One region of the Holtiella tumoricola genome, then DNA from elsewhere that is predicted to be linked to it. Evidence: a T-box and tRNA genes for the amino acid it is inferred to sense, from the RefSeq annotation. Region 1 holds a T-box; the other holds one or more tRNA genes.
The links. The T-box of region 1 lies ahead of asnS (asparagine--tRNA ligase). A T-box ahead of a tRNA ligase gene usually reads a tRNA of that ligase, here a tRNA-Asn.

Region 1 (5,830 bases):
TGGATGGTAAACGTGCTATGCAAATGCAAGAAGAGTACAAAGTAATCTTCGACCAATTTAAAACACTAGATGATTGCACAGTGTACGTTCAAAGCTGCTTACCTGTTAATAATACTGTTTACGAACATCCTATTGATAATGCTGTAGTGCAATCTATCAATGAAATGCTTGAACCTTTAGCAAATGAATATGGCTTCAAATTCATCAATCTTTATGAGCATTTTGTAGACAGCAATAATGAGCTAGTAAGTGATTACACAAGAGATGGTGTACACTTAAATGGAACAGGCTATCTTGTTTGGAAAAAACAAATTGAACAATATGTGTAATGACTATATAAAAAGAGGTTGCCCCTTATGCAACCTCTTTTTATATAGCCTTATCTTTATGCTGTACACAGCTCCTAGAATAAGTCCTTTAACTTAATGTAACCTTTTATATTTGTTATATACTATCTTTAATTTCTATTCCTTACTCTTCTCATTTGTTTTATCATCTTGGCTATCTTTTTCATCTACCTCTTTTGGATTTGTTTCTTCATTTATTTGTTCTTCTGTTTGTTGATCTCCATTTTGAGTAATAGCGCCAACTTCGTTTTCAGGTTCCCCTACTAATTTACTCTTGATTTGTGGAAAGAATATAATAGTAGCAATAATACCTAGAACCATTACTAGCCTAATGTATCCAAATACTATACGAAGTTCTGCACGGTTGCGCATCTTTCTATCTGGTGGATGTAATAGATCTTCAAAGGCCTGCCCTATTCTAGTAGGAAACTGATACCATCTCGTTGGCGGAAACTTTAAAGGTGTATATGCTTTTCCCTTAAACATATAAAGTTTTGCCTTCCTCGAGAAAAAAGGTTTATGCAAAATCCACCCTGTTGAATCCCACTCATCTACATAATCAAAATCATATTCAAATCCTATTCTCTTACGTACTTTGATTGTCATTACCTTAAATTTCAATTTACTATAGATAAATTTTTCAAAGTAACTATCAATTTTTTTATGTACTGTATTCATACTGTCCTCCCTTAAGTCTATTCTCTAATTTCTATAACCCCTTACTATTATTTTACAATAATATACATAAATTTCCTATACACTTGTTAAGGGAATCCAACCTATCATAATGTGTTTAAAGCTCTTACTGTTAATTTATTTATCAACTATTGCTTCATAAGTTATACTCCAATACATCTAATAAACTTTTTTCTAGATCTTTTATAATATGACTAGAAACGATTATTTGAGTATATATATGAAAAAGATATAAAAAGACATAAAAAACAGGAATAACTTAGCTAAGCTAAATTATTCCTGTCTTTATTTACTACATTCTTAGAAGTCAGCTTGACCTGTAGTTCTTGGGAATGGGATTACGTCACGGATGTTTGTCATACCTGTTACGTACATAATTAATCTTTCAAATCCTAAACCGAATCCAGCGTGTCTAGTACCACCAAATCTTCTAAGGTCTAAGTACCACCAGTAGTCTTCTTCTTTAAGACCAAGCTCTGCCATTCTTTCAAGTAAGACATCAAGTCTTTCCTCTCTTTGGCTACCACCGATAAGCTCTCCTACACCTGGTACAAGAAGATCTGTAGCTGCTACAGTTTTATTGTCATCGTTAAGTCTCATGTAGAATGACTTAATTTCTTTTGGATAATCTGTTACGAATACAGGTTTTTTGAAGTGCTCTTCAGCAAGGAATCTCTCATGTTCTGTTTGAAGGTCACATCCCCAATGCACTGGGTATTCAAATGTTTTACCACAGTTTTCAAGAATTTCAATAGCTTCTGTATAAGTTACACGACCGAAGTCTGAGCTTACTACATGGTTAAGTTTATCAAGTACACCTTTTTCTACGAATTGGTTGAAGAAAGCCATTTCTTCTGGTGCATTTTCTAAGATATATTTAATAACAAATTTAAGCATATCTTCTGCAAGTCTCATATCATCTTCAAGGTCTGCAAATGCAATTTCTGGCTCGATCATCCAGAACTCAGCTGCATGTCTTGGTGTATTTGATTTTTCAGCTCTAAATGTTGGTCCAAATGTATAAACATCTCTAAATGCCATTGCAAATGTTTCTGCTGAAAGCTGACCACTTACTGTAAGGTTAGCCATTTTACCGAAGAAATCTTCTTTGTAATCTACTTTACCTTGATCATCTAATTTAGCACCTACTTGTGGAAGTGTTGTTACTTGGAACATTTCTCCTGCACCTTCACAGTCACTACCTGTGATGATTGGTGTATGTGCATATACGAAGTCTCTTTCTTGGAAGAACTTATGAATTGCATATGATGCTAAAGAACGTACTCTAAATACTGCTGCAAATGTATTTGTACGAGGTCTTAAATGTGCAATTTGTCTTAAGAACTCAAAAGAGTGACGTTTCTTTTGAAGTGGATATTCTGCTGGGCAACTTCCTTCTACAACAATCTCTGTTGCTTTAATCTCAAATGGTTGTTTTTGCCCTGGTGTTGCTACTAAGTCACCTGTAACGATGATTGCTGCACCTACGCCTAATTTTGCAATGTCTTTGAAGTTATCTAATTTGTCTTCAAATACAACTTGAACACTTTTGAAGAATGTTCCATCATTTAATTCGATAAAACCAAAAGTTTTTGAATCTCTAACTGTTTTTACCCATCCTGCTACTGTAACACTTTTGCCTACATACTCATCTGTACTATGGTATAAATGTCTGATTGCTACTGTATCCATTTTTCCATCTCCTTAAATTTGTAGTAATTTAATAAAAGACAATAAAAAAAGCTCCATCCCTAATAAAATATAAGGGACGAAGCTAAATCTCCGCGGTACCACCCTAGTTGACCTACTGGCCCAACTCTTTGGTTAGTATATCTAATAATATACTCTAGATGTAACGGTCTAGTCCCGTCTAAGCCTACTCATTACTTTTCGGTTAGAAACTCCAAGATGTTCTTCATCTAAAACTTGTTACCAAATTTCCACCAACATTGGCTCTCTAAAAACGCTGTTTTAGACTACTCTTCTTTTCATCGTCTATTATCTATTCATACTGTAAAATATGCTTCTCATTATAGAGTGTTCCATTCATTTTGTCAACACTCCTAAATCTCTATCTATAGCTTATCCAAATCAACCTGACTTCTATACATCTTATACTTTAAATAAAACACTTTATTGGGTACGTTGACGCATAACTTCATACATACAAATAGATGCTGCTATTGAAGCATTTAATGATTCTAAACCACCTGGCATAGGGATATATACCTTTTGATCTGCAAGTTCTAAGGCTTCATTAGAAACGCCATTACCTTCATTGCCAATGATAAGCATATTACCTTTTGCAAAGTCTGCTTCTGCTACCTTACAAGCTGTTTCATCTAATGCTGTTGTATAGAGTGTTAAGTTATTTGCTCTTGCCCAACTAATATAATTTTCTAGGCTTTCTCCTACTACAATAGGTACATGTAATAATGCTCCCATTGTACTACGTACTGTTTTAGGACTATATAAGTCTACACATCCTTTTGTAAGGAAGATTGCTTCTACTCCAAATCCATAAGCTGTACGAATAATGGTCCCTAAGTTACCTGGATCTTGTAAGTTCTCAAGTAAAAGATAAAAACCATCTGATTTTGCCTCTATTTTATTTAATGTGAATTCTTTCATTTTTACAAGAGCCATAATCCCTTGAGGTGTTTCCGTTCCACTCATTGTCTTAAATAATTCACTTGGTACCACAAGATTTTGTTTTGTTCCTGCAACTTTAAGCTCTGCTTCATCAAAAAGATCACTCATGACAATAGTATCTATCTCATAATGCTCTGGAATCTCATTGACGCTTCTAATCCCCTCTACCAGGAAAAGCCCTTGTTTTTTACGTTCATTTTTCTTAGCCTGTAGTACTTGGATATTTTTAATGATTGGATTACTTGCACTACTAATAAATTTGCTATTTACCATGTCTCTTAGCCTCTAAATATTGAAGTTGCTTATTACTTCCTACTACAACAAGCGTATCTTCTGTTTCTAAAATATAATTTGGAGAAGGTGAAATATCAATAGAACCACCACGTTGAACAGCAATAATGTTAATACCATATGCACCACGTGGATCTACTTCTATAATGCTTTTCCCTTTCCATTCTGGTAAGATACCTAACTCAATAATACTGTATTCTGATGATAATTGAATATGATCTAGAATATTACCTGAAATAAGGTTGTTAGCAATACGCATCCCCATTTCTTGCTCTGGTAAGATGATACGATCCGCACCTATCTTACGCAGTACACGTTCATGTATTTCGCTACTTGCTTTAGCTACAACATATGGAATACCTAATTCTTTAAGCAAAAGTGTTGTCATGATACTTGATTGTATATCTTTACCAATAGCTACGATTGCTACATCAAAGTTACGAATACCAAGAGATTTAAGTGTATCCATATCTGCTGCGTCAGCTTGTACAGCATGGGTTACAAGTGGTGCTATTTCTTGTACACTTTCTTCTGATTTATCTACAACCATCACTTCATAACCTGCTTCTGCAAGTGTTGTTGCTAAGCTAATACCAAATCTCCCAAGTCCAAAAATAACAAATTGTTTCCCTCTCATAATGCCTCTCTCCTTTTAACCTACCATGACTTTCTCTTCTGGATATTGAATACTTTGTTTTTCTTTTGCTTTCTTTTGTCTTACCATCAATGCTACTGCAATAGTAACAGGACCAAGTCGTCCAATAAACATTAATATAATAATCATAATCTTACCTATTGTTGTAAGACTTGCTGTAATTCCTAAAGTTAATCCTACTGTAGCGAATGCAGATACTACTTCAAAGAGTAGATCCAAAAACTCTACATTTTCAGTTACTGTTAAAATCATAAGCATTCCAAATATGGCTGTAATAGCAATCATAATAACAGTGAGTGCTCGTGTAATCACGGAGCCTGGAATACGTCTATTATAAATTTCTGTACTTTCACGTCCTTTGATTGTGGACATAGCACATAAAATAAGTACACCTATTGTCACTGTTTTAACCCCACCAGCTGTACCAGCTGGAGAACCACCAATAAACATTAAAATAATTGTCATCAGCTTAGATGCTGGAGTAAGATCTGCTAGTGGTAATGTATTAAATCCGGCTGTACGAGGAGATACAGATTGGAATAAGGATGCATAAAGCTTGTCTTTAAAGGATAGTGCCCCTAAAGTACTTGGATTTTTAAATTCTACTATAAAGAAGAAGAGGAAACCAAATACGATTAAAAAGATCGTAATTAACCATACAAGTTTTGTATGTAGAGGCATTTTATAAAAAGCTTGTTTCCAAGTAAAATGCTCTGCTGACTGTCTCTTTATCTTAATCATATTATAAGTATCCATCCAAACACAAAAACCTAGTCCTCCTGCAATAATAAGTCCCATAATTGTAAAGTTTACAAGTCCATTCCCTACATATGGTGTTAAACTATTGCTTCCTACTAAATCAAATCCTGCATTACAGAATGCAGATATAGCGTGGAAAATAGAATAACCTATTCCTTTTATAAGTCCATGCTCTGGTACAAATACAAAAGAAAGTAAAAATGCCCCTATTCCCTCAACAAAGAATGTTAGCATAACAACAGCTTTTGTAAAACGTACAATTCCTGCTACTGTATTTGAGCTAAATGCTTCTTGCATAATTAATCTATTTTTTAATGTAATTTTCTTGCCCATAAAAACAAAAATCATGCTTACTAAAGACATGAATCCTAGTCCACCTATTTGGATACAAAATAGAATAATAATTTTTCCAAATAATGACCAATGTTCA
Region 2 (5,830 bases), on a different contig from region 1:
AACAAATGCGTATTATTACAAAAGGGGTACAAACCTTAGTAAATGAGGCAGAGCTTGAGGCTAAATTAATCAAGGCAGAAAAGGAAAATAAACCATTAACGATTAAGTTAGGATTAGATCCAAGTGCGCCAGATATTCACTTAGGCCATGCAGTTGTTCTACGCAAAATTAAACAAATGCAAGACTTAGGTCATCGTGCAGTTATTGTTATTGGGGATTTCACAGGAAAGATAGGAGATCCTACAGGTAAATCAAAAGGTAGAAATGCCTTAACCACTGAACAAGTAGAGGCAAATGCAAAAACTTATGCAGAACAAATCTTTAAGGTATTAGATAAAAATAAGACAGAGGTTCGTTTTAATAGTGAATGGCTCTCTAAATTGAATTTTGAAGATGTATTAAGACTTGCAGCGACCACTACTGTTGCACGTATTTTAGAACGTGATGACTTCCAAAAACGTTACAATAACAATACGCCTATTGGAATTCATGAATTTTTCTACCCTCTTATGCAAGCTTACGATTCAGTAGAATTAGAAGCAGATATTGAACTTGGAGGAACAGACCAAACATTCAATATTCTCATGGGAAGAACATTACAAAAGACTATGGGACAGGAACAGCAAATTGCTATGTTTATGCCAATACTAGAGGGACTAGATGGTATAGAGAAAATGAGTAAAAGTCTTGGGAATTACATCGGTGTGAGTGAACCTGCAAACATTATGTTTAAAAAAGTGATGGAAGTACCAGATGAACTCATTATCAAATACTTTGAACTAGCAACAGATGAACATCCAGACCGTATTGATGAAATTAAACAAGCATTATCCAATGGGGAAAATCCAAGAGATATTAAATTAGAATTAGCACGTATTATTACGGGCTTATACCATTCAAGAGAAGAGGTAGAGGGTGCTATCAGATACTACGAAGAAGCATTTAGTAAAAAGGCTATTCCTACAGATTTACCAGAGCTTCAAATAGGGAAAGAGTCAAATACATTACTAGATATAGTATCAAGTTTAGTAGAAGCAGGATTTGTTCCAAGTAGTAGTGAACTAAGACGTATTGTAAAACAAAAAGGTGTACAACTTAATCAAGAAGAAGTAGTGGACCTTAGTAGGTCTATTCAATCGGGAGATATTTTGAAAATAGGAAAGAAAAAATTTGTAAAACTTATTAAATAACAAACTAAGATGAGAAGCAATCTAGGGAAAGTTAAAAACTTAGATTGCTTTTTATTTTTGAGTAAATGAATAATTTGAAATAGTCGTAAAAATAATTTTGGTATATAATGGTAGTTGGACGGCGAAAGGATTATATGGAGTTAATGCGAGTATAAGTGTAATAAAGAAAGTAGGGGGAATATAGTGAAGGAAAAAGCAAAAAGCATTGGTACAGTTTTTGGGTATTTGATGGTTTACTTAGGTATTCAATTGGGTATTAATTTTATTATTCAGGTAGTTGCACTTGTAAATGTAGCAATAGGTATGGAAGAAAGTGCCTATTATGAACTCATGAATAGTGGAGAAGTATTTAGCCAAATGATATTAGAAATGGTAAAACCCTATACATTTTATGTTGTTCTAATTTGTGACCTTATGGTGCTAGGAATCATATGGTTAGTGGCTAAATGCCGTAAGCAGAAGTTAAGAGATAAAATATGGATTAAAAAAATAAATACTAAGATTGTTGGACTAAGTGTGCTTATTGGGATAGGGGTATATGCTTTTAATATAGGAGTAGTAGAAATTTTAGGGAATATAGAGTTATTTAGGTTAAGTTATGCAGCCCTTCAAGATGTTTCAAGTATAATAAAAGAAATGCCTTTTGCGATAGGAATAATGATTGTAGGCATTATAGCACCTTTTATAGAAGAAGTTCTATTTAGAGGCATTATTTTTCAAGCTTTAAAAAAGAACTTTGATATAGCAATCGCAATTGTAGTTCAAGGATTAATTTTTGGTTTAGTTCATATGAATGGTATTCAAGTTGTATATGCTACACTAATAGGTATTGTGTGTGGCTATGTGGTATATCGTACAGGCTCTATATGGAGTGGTGTGATCATTCATATTGTAAATAATTGTATTTCGTGTTTATGTACCTATATGAATATGGGGGAGAATGGTGTTTTTTATTCTGTTATCCTAATACTTATGATATTAGGTGTAGGATGTATTGGTATAGGAATATATAGTATAAATAGGGTAGGAATTAAGAATAAAGTAGGAGTGGAAATGACTAAAACCCTTGAGTAATCAAGGGTTTTAATAGAAACTTAAACTAGCTTAAAAATTTCTTATAAAAAAATATATTTTAGCGTTGACAAGTGTCAATGGATGATGTAGAATAAATCTTGTCAGTGAGGCAAACATTCCTCGATAGCTCAGCGGCAGAGCATTCGGCTGTTAACCGAAGGGTCGTAGGTTCGAACCCTACTCGGGGAGCTTATATAGGGGCATAGTTCATCGGTAGAATAAGAGTCTCCAAAACTCCAGAGGAGGGTTCGATTCCTTCTGCCCCTGTTATGGCTGAGCTGACATTCCTTTTGGGGGCGTAGCTCAGCTGGGAGAGCACCTGCCTTGCACGCAGGGGGTCAAGGGTTCGAACCCCTTCGTCTCCACTATCCAAACAGGATAATAAAACGATTGGCCCAGTGGTACAGTTGGTTAGCACGCCGCCCTGTCACGGCGGAGGTCGAGGGTTCGAGTCCCTTCTGGGTCGTTTAATGTGGTCGCTTAGCTCAGCTGGGAGAGCACCTGCCTTACAAGCAGGGGGTCATAGGTTCGAGCCCTATAGCGACCATGTTTATTTAAAACATGATATGGCGGAATAGCTCAGTTGGCTAGAGCACATGGTTCATACCCATGGTGTCGGCGGTTCAAATCCGTCTTCCGCTACTTAGCAAAGCAGATACGATATATCGTATCTGCTTTTTTGTGCATAAAATTAGATTTAATAGCTACTTCTCATAAGTGAGTAAAATGGTTTATAATATAGTTAGAATATTTTATTATTATAATCTTAAGTATAAGGGGATTACTATGGGGACATTGCAACTTATTGAAAATTACTTTTGGAACAAAACATATCGAAAAAGCTTTAATGATTTAGCTCAGGCAACTTTCGGATTAGATTTTGAAGTATGGTATCAAAAGAGATATTTTAAAGGTAAATATAAAAGCTATGCTTATGCAATTGATGAAGAAATCATTGCAAATGTATCAGCAAATGAGATGTGCGTGGTTATTAATGGAGAAGAGAAGAAAGCTATTCAAATAGGTACAGTTATGACAAGGGAAGATTGTAGAGGAAATGGTTTAGCGGCAAGATTAATGGATCATGTGATTAAGGTATATGAGGATCAGTGTGATTTTATCTATTTATTTGCCAATAAGACAGTATTAGAATTTTATCCGAAGTTTGGATTTAAGCCTATTATGGAGATAAGTTATAGATTGAAAGCAGAAGATATAAGAAAGCAAGAAAGTATGATTATAGAGCTTCAATCAGGGACACACTTTACAGAGAGACTGATAGAGCGGTTAATTAATAATCGTACACCTATTTCAAATAAGTGGGGTATTGTACAAGATAATTGGCCTTTAGAGGTTTATTGTAAAGATGGATTTAAAGACAATTTATACTATATAAAAGATGAAGATATCATGATAATAGCTATAAGAGAGGCAAAGGTATTACATCTATATGATGTGCTTAGTAGTAAACCTTTTGTATTAGATGATTTATTAGAAAGGATAGTTATACAAGAGGATGAAGAAATTGAATTTCACTTCATACCAGAGCTTGTGAGATATATTCCAATAAGTACACGTATAAAGAGGGAAGATGATACGCTATTTATTAGGGGATTAACGTTAACAGAATCTCAAGATGTACTATTTCCTATGACGTCGCACACTTGATATAGTTTTAAAAACTACTTGAAATGATTAAAGAAATGATATATTATTGTAATTAATAGAATTTTAAATAATACGTAGTAAAAAGTGAGGGTAAAATGATGAATAAACAAAAAATTGCTTTATTAGTGGATACATGCATTGATGTACCTGCAGCACTTGTTGAACAATATAAGATGTATACAATCCCTCTTAAAATTATTTACAGCGATGGTGAATACTCAGATGGTGTAAATATTACAGCCGATGAAGTTTATAATAGACTGAAAGTAGAAATCCCTAAAACATCTTTACCAAGTAGCATAGAGGTTATGGAAAAGCTGGACCAAATCAAAACAGATGGTTATGAAAAAGTGCTTGCAGTAACGTTATCAAGTGGTCTTAGTGGGACACATAATTTAGTTACAATGCTTGCTAAAGAATATGATGGATTAGATATTAAAGTAATCGATACACTTAATATTGGGATTGCAGCGGGATTCAGTGCAATTCAAGCAGCTAAGTATATTGAAGAAGGTATGGAGTTTGAAGAATTAGTAGAAACGGTACAGAATAATGTACCTAAAATAAAAGTATTTTTCTGTGTAGATACACTTGAGTATCTTCAAAAAGGAGGACGCATTGGGTTAGTAGCTTCTCTTCTTGGAAATGCATTAAATTTAAAACCTATTATTTCTTGTAATCCAGAAGGCATTTACTATAATATTGCTAAAGTAAGAGGAAGAAAGAAATCGCTTGATAAAATAGTAGATTTAGCAAAAGAATTTGCAGCAGAAGGTAAGAAACTCAATGTAGCTGTTTGCCACGGTGGCGCACCAGAAGAAGCAGCAGGTGTAAGAAAGGCTTTAACAGAGGCACTTTCCAATATAGAAACTTATGTAGAAGGGCAGATTAGTCCAGCTTTAGGCGTACATACAGGACCAGGGCTTGTCGGTGTTGCCGTTCAAATTTTAGAGTAATAAATATAATAGAAGGGTGTCACCTAGGTGACACCCTTCTATTATATTGTAAGGAGAAGTGTAATGACTACTTGCCTATTTAATATAAGTGTTACTTACTAAAATATTTTGGAGAACTGTTGTTGGAATCTCAAACTCTTGAATACCCATGACCCCTGGTCCAACTTCGTATTTATCAAAGGAAATCATAAGTTTACCTTCAGTTGTAATGTAGAAGTTTTGATTCGCACTAATTTTATTAAAACCATCAATTGCATCAGGATCACCTTCTATCCAATAGATGAGACTATTATCTTGTGCCATACGTGTACGCATTTGTTCTTTAATATTTTCACTAATAAGCTCTATATAGCTAGAATCTTTAAAGAGACTAGGAAGTGTAATGAGTATTTCGTTTTGTTTATCGATAGTGTCATAGGTCATTGTAGTTGAAGAAGAAGCTGCAGTGTTTACTACATAACGGCCAATAGAAAGAATTTGTTCACTATCTGTTTTAATTTGATAGCCTGTATCTATACCCAGGTGTCCACCTTCAGGATAGGTTTTCATATGGGCAACATCTTTTTCAAATTGTTCAAAGAGCGCCTTATTTTCTTCAATATATTTATTATTAAGGGCCTCTTGTAATGCACCGTTATTTAAGCCTTCTACAATAGGTGTATTTAAAGTAGCTTCATAAGTATCTTCTTGGTATTTGATTTGATCAAATGTTATAACTTTTACTAATACACCTAAACCAGGGATTGTGCTGATGGTATCTGCAAAAGTAGGACTGATATTACATATGCCAACAAAACCAATAGTGAGTGCGGCTACTGATGTGAGTAGATTTCGACTCCATTTTCTCATTTTAATCACCCTTTCATTTGAGGCAGAGCCTCTTTGAATTGCTTTATATACAACTTGATCTAACTCTTCTGGAATTTCAATTTTTTCAAGATT

Region 2: it has a tRNA-Asn gene. The T-box ahead of asnS (asparagine--tRNA ligase) is inferred to sense a tRNA for this amino acid. The anticodon was not compared.

Annotation. Positions count from the first base shown of each region.
Region 1 is NZ_JAQIFT010000029.1:69,887-75,716, reverse strand. It holds gene PBV87_RS07085 (GDSL-type esterase/lipase family protein) at 1-329, shown strand, start outside; gene PBV87_RS07080 (hypothetical protein) at 465-1,025, opposite strand; gene asnS (asparagine--tRNA ligase) at 1,344-2,735, opposite strand; T-box leader at 2,805-3,044, opposite strand; gene PBV87_RS07070 (TrmH family RNA methyltransferase) at 3,177-3,968, opposite strand; gene PBV87_RS07065 (potassium channel family protein) at 3,958-4,623, opposite strand; gene PBV87_RS07060 (TrkH family potassium uptake protein) at 4,639-5,830, opposite strand, start outside.
Region 2 is NZ_JAQIFT010000053.1:27,750-33,579, reverse strand. It holds gene tyrS (tyrosine--tRNA ligase) at 1-1,190, shown strand, start outside; gene PBV87_RS22930 (CPBP family intramembrane glutamic endopeptidase) at 1,374-2,264, shown strand; tRNA gene PBV87_RS14590 (tRNA-Asn) at 2,382-2,453, shown strand; tRNA gene PBV87_RS14585 (tRNA-Trp) at 2,461-2,531, shown strand; tRNA gene PBV87_RS14580 (tRNA-Ala) at 2,557-2,629, shown strand; tRNA gene PBV87_RS14575 (tRNA-Asp) at 2,657-2,730, shown strand; tRNA gene PBV87_RS14570 (tRNA-Val) at 2,739-2,811, shown strand; tRNA gene PBV87_RS14565 (tRNA-Met) at 2,833-2,906, shown strand; gene PBV87_RS14560 (GNAT family N-acetyltransferase) at 3,051-3,932, shown strand; gene PBV87_RS14555 (DegV family protein) at 4,031-4,888, shown strand; gene rsiV (anti-sigma-V factor RsiV) at 4,964-5,830, opposite strand, start outside.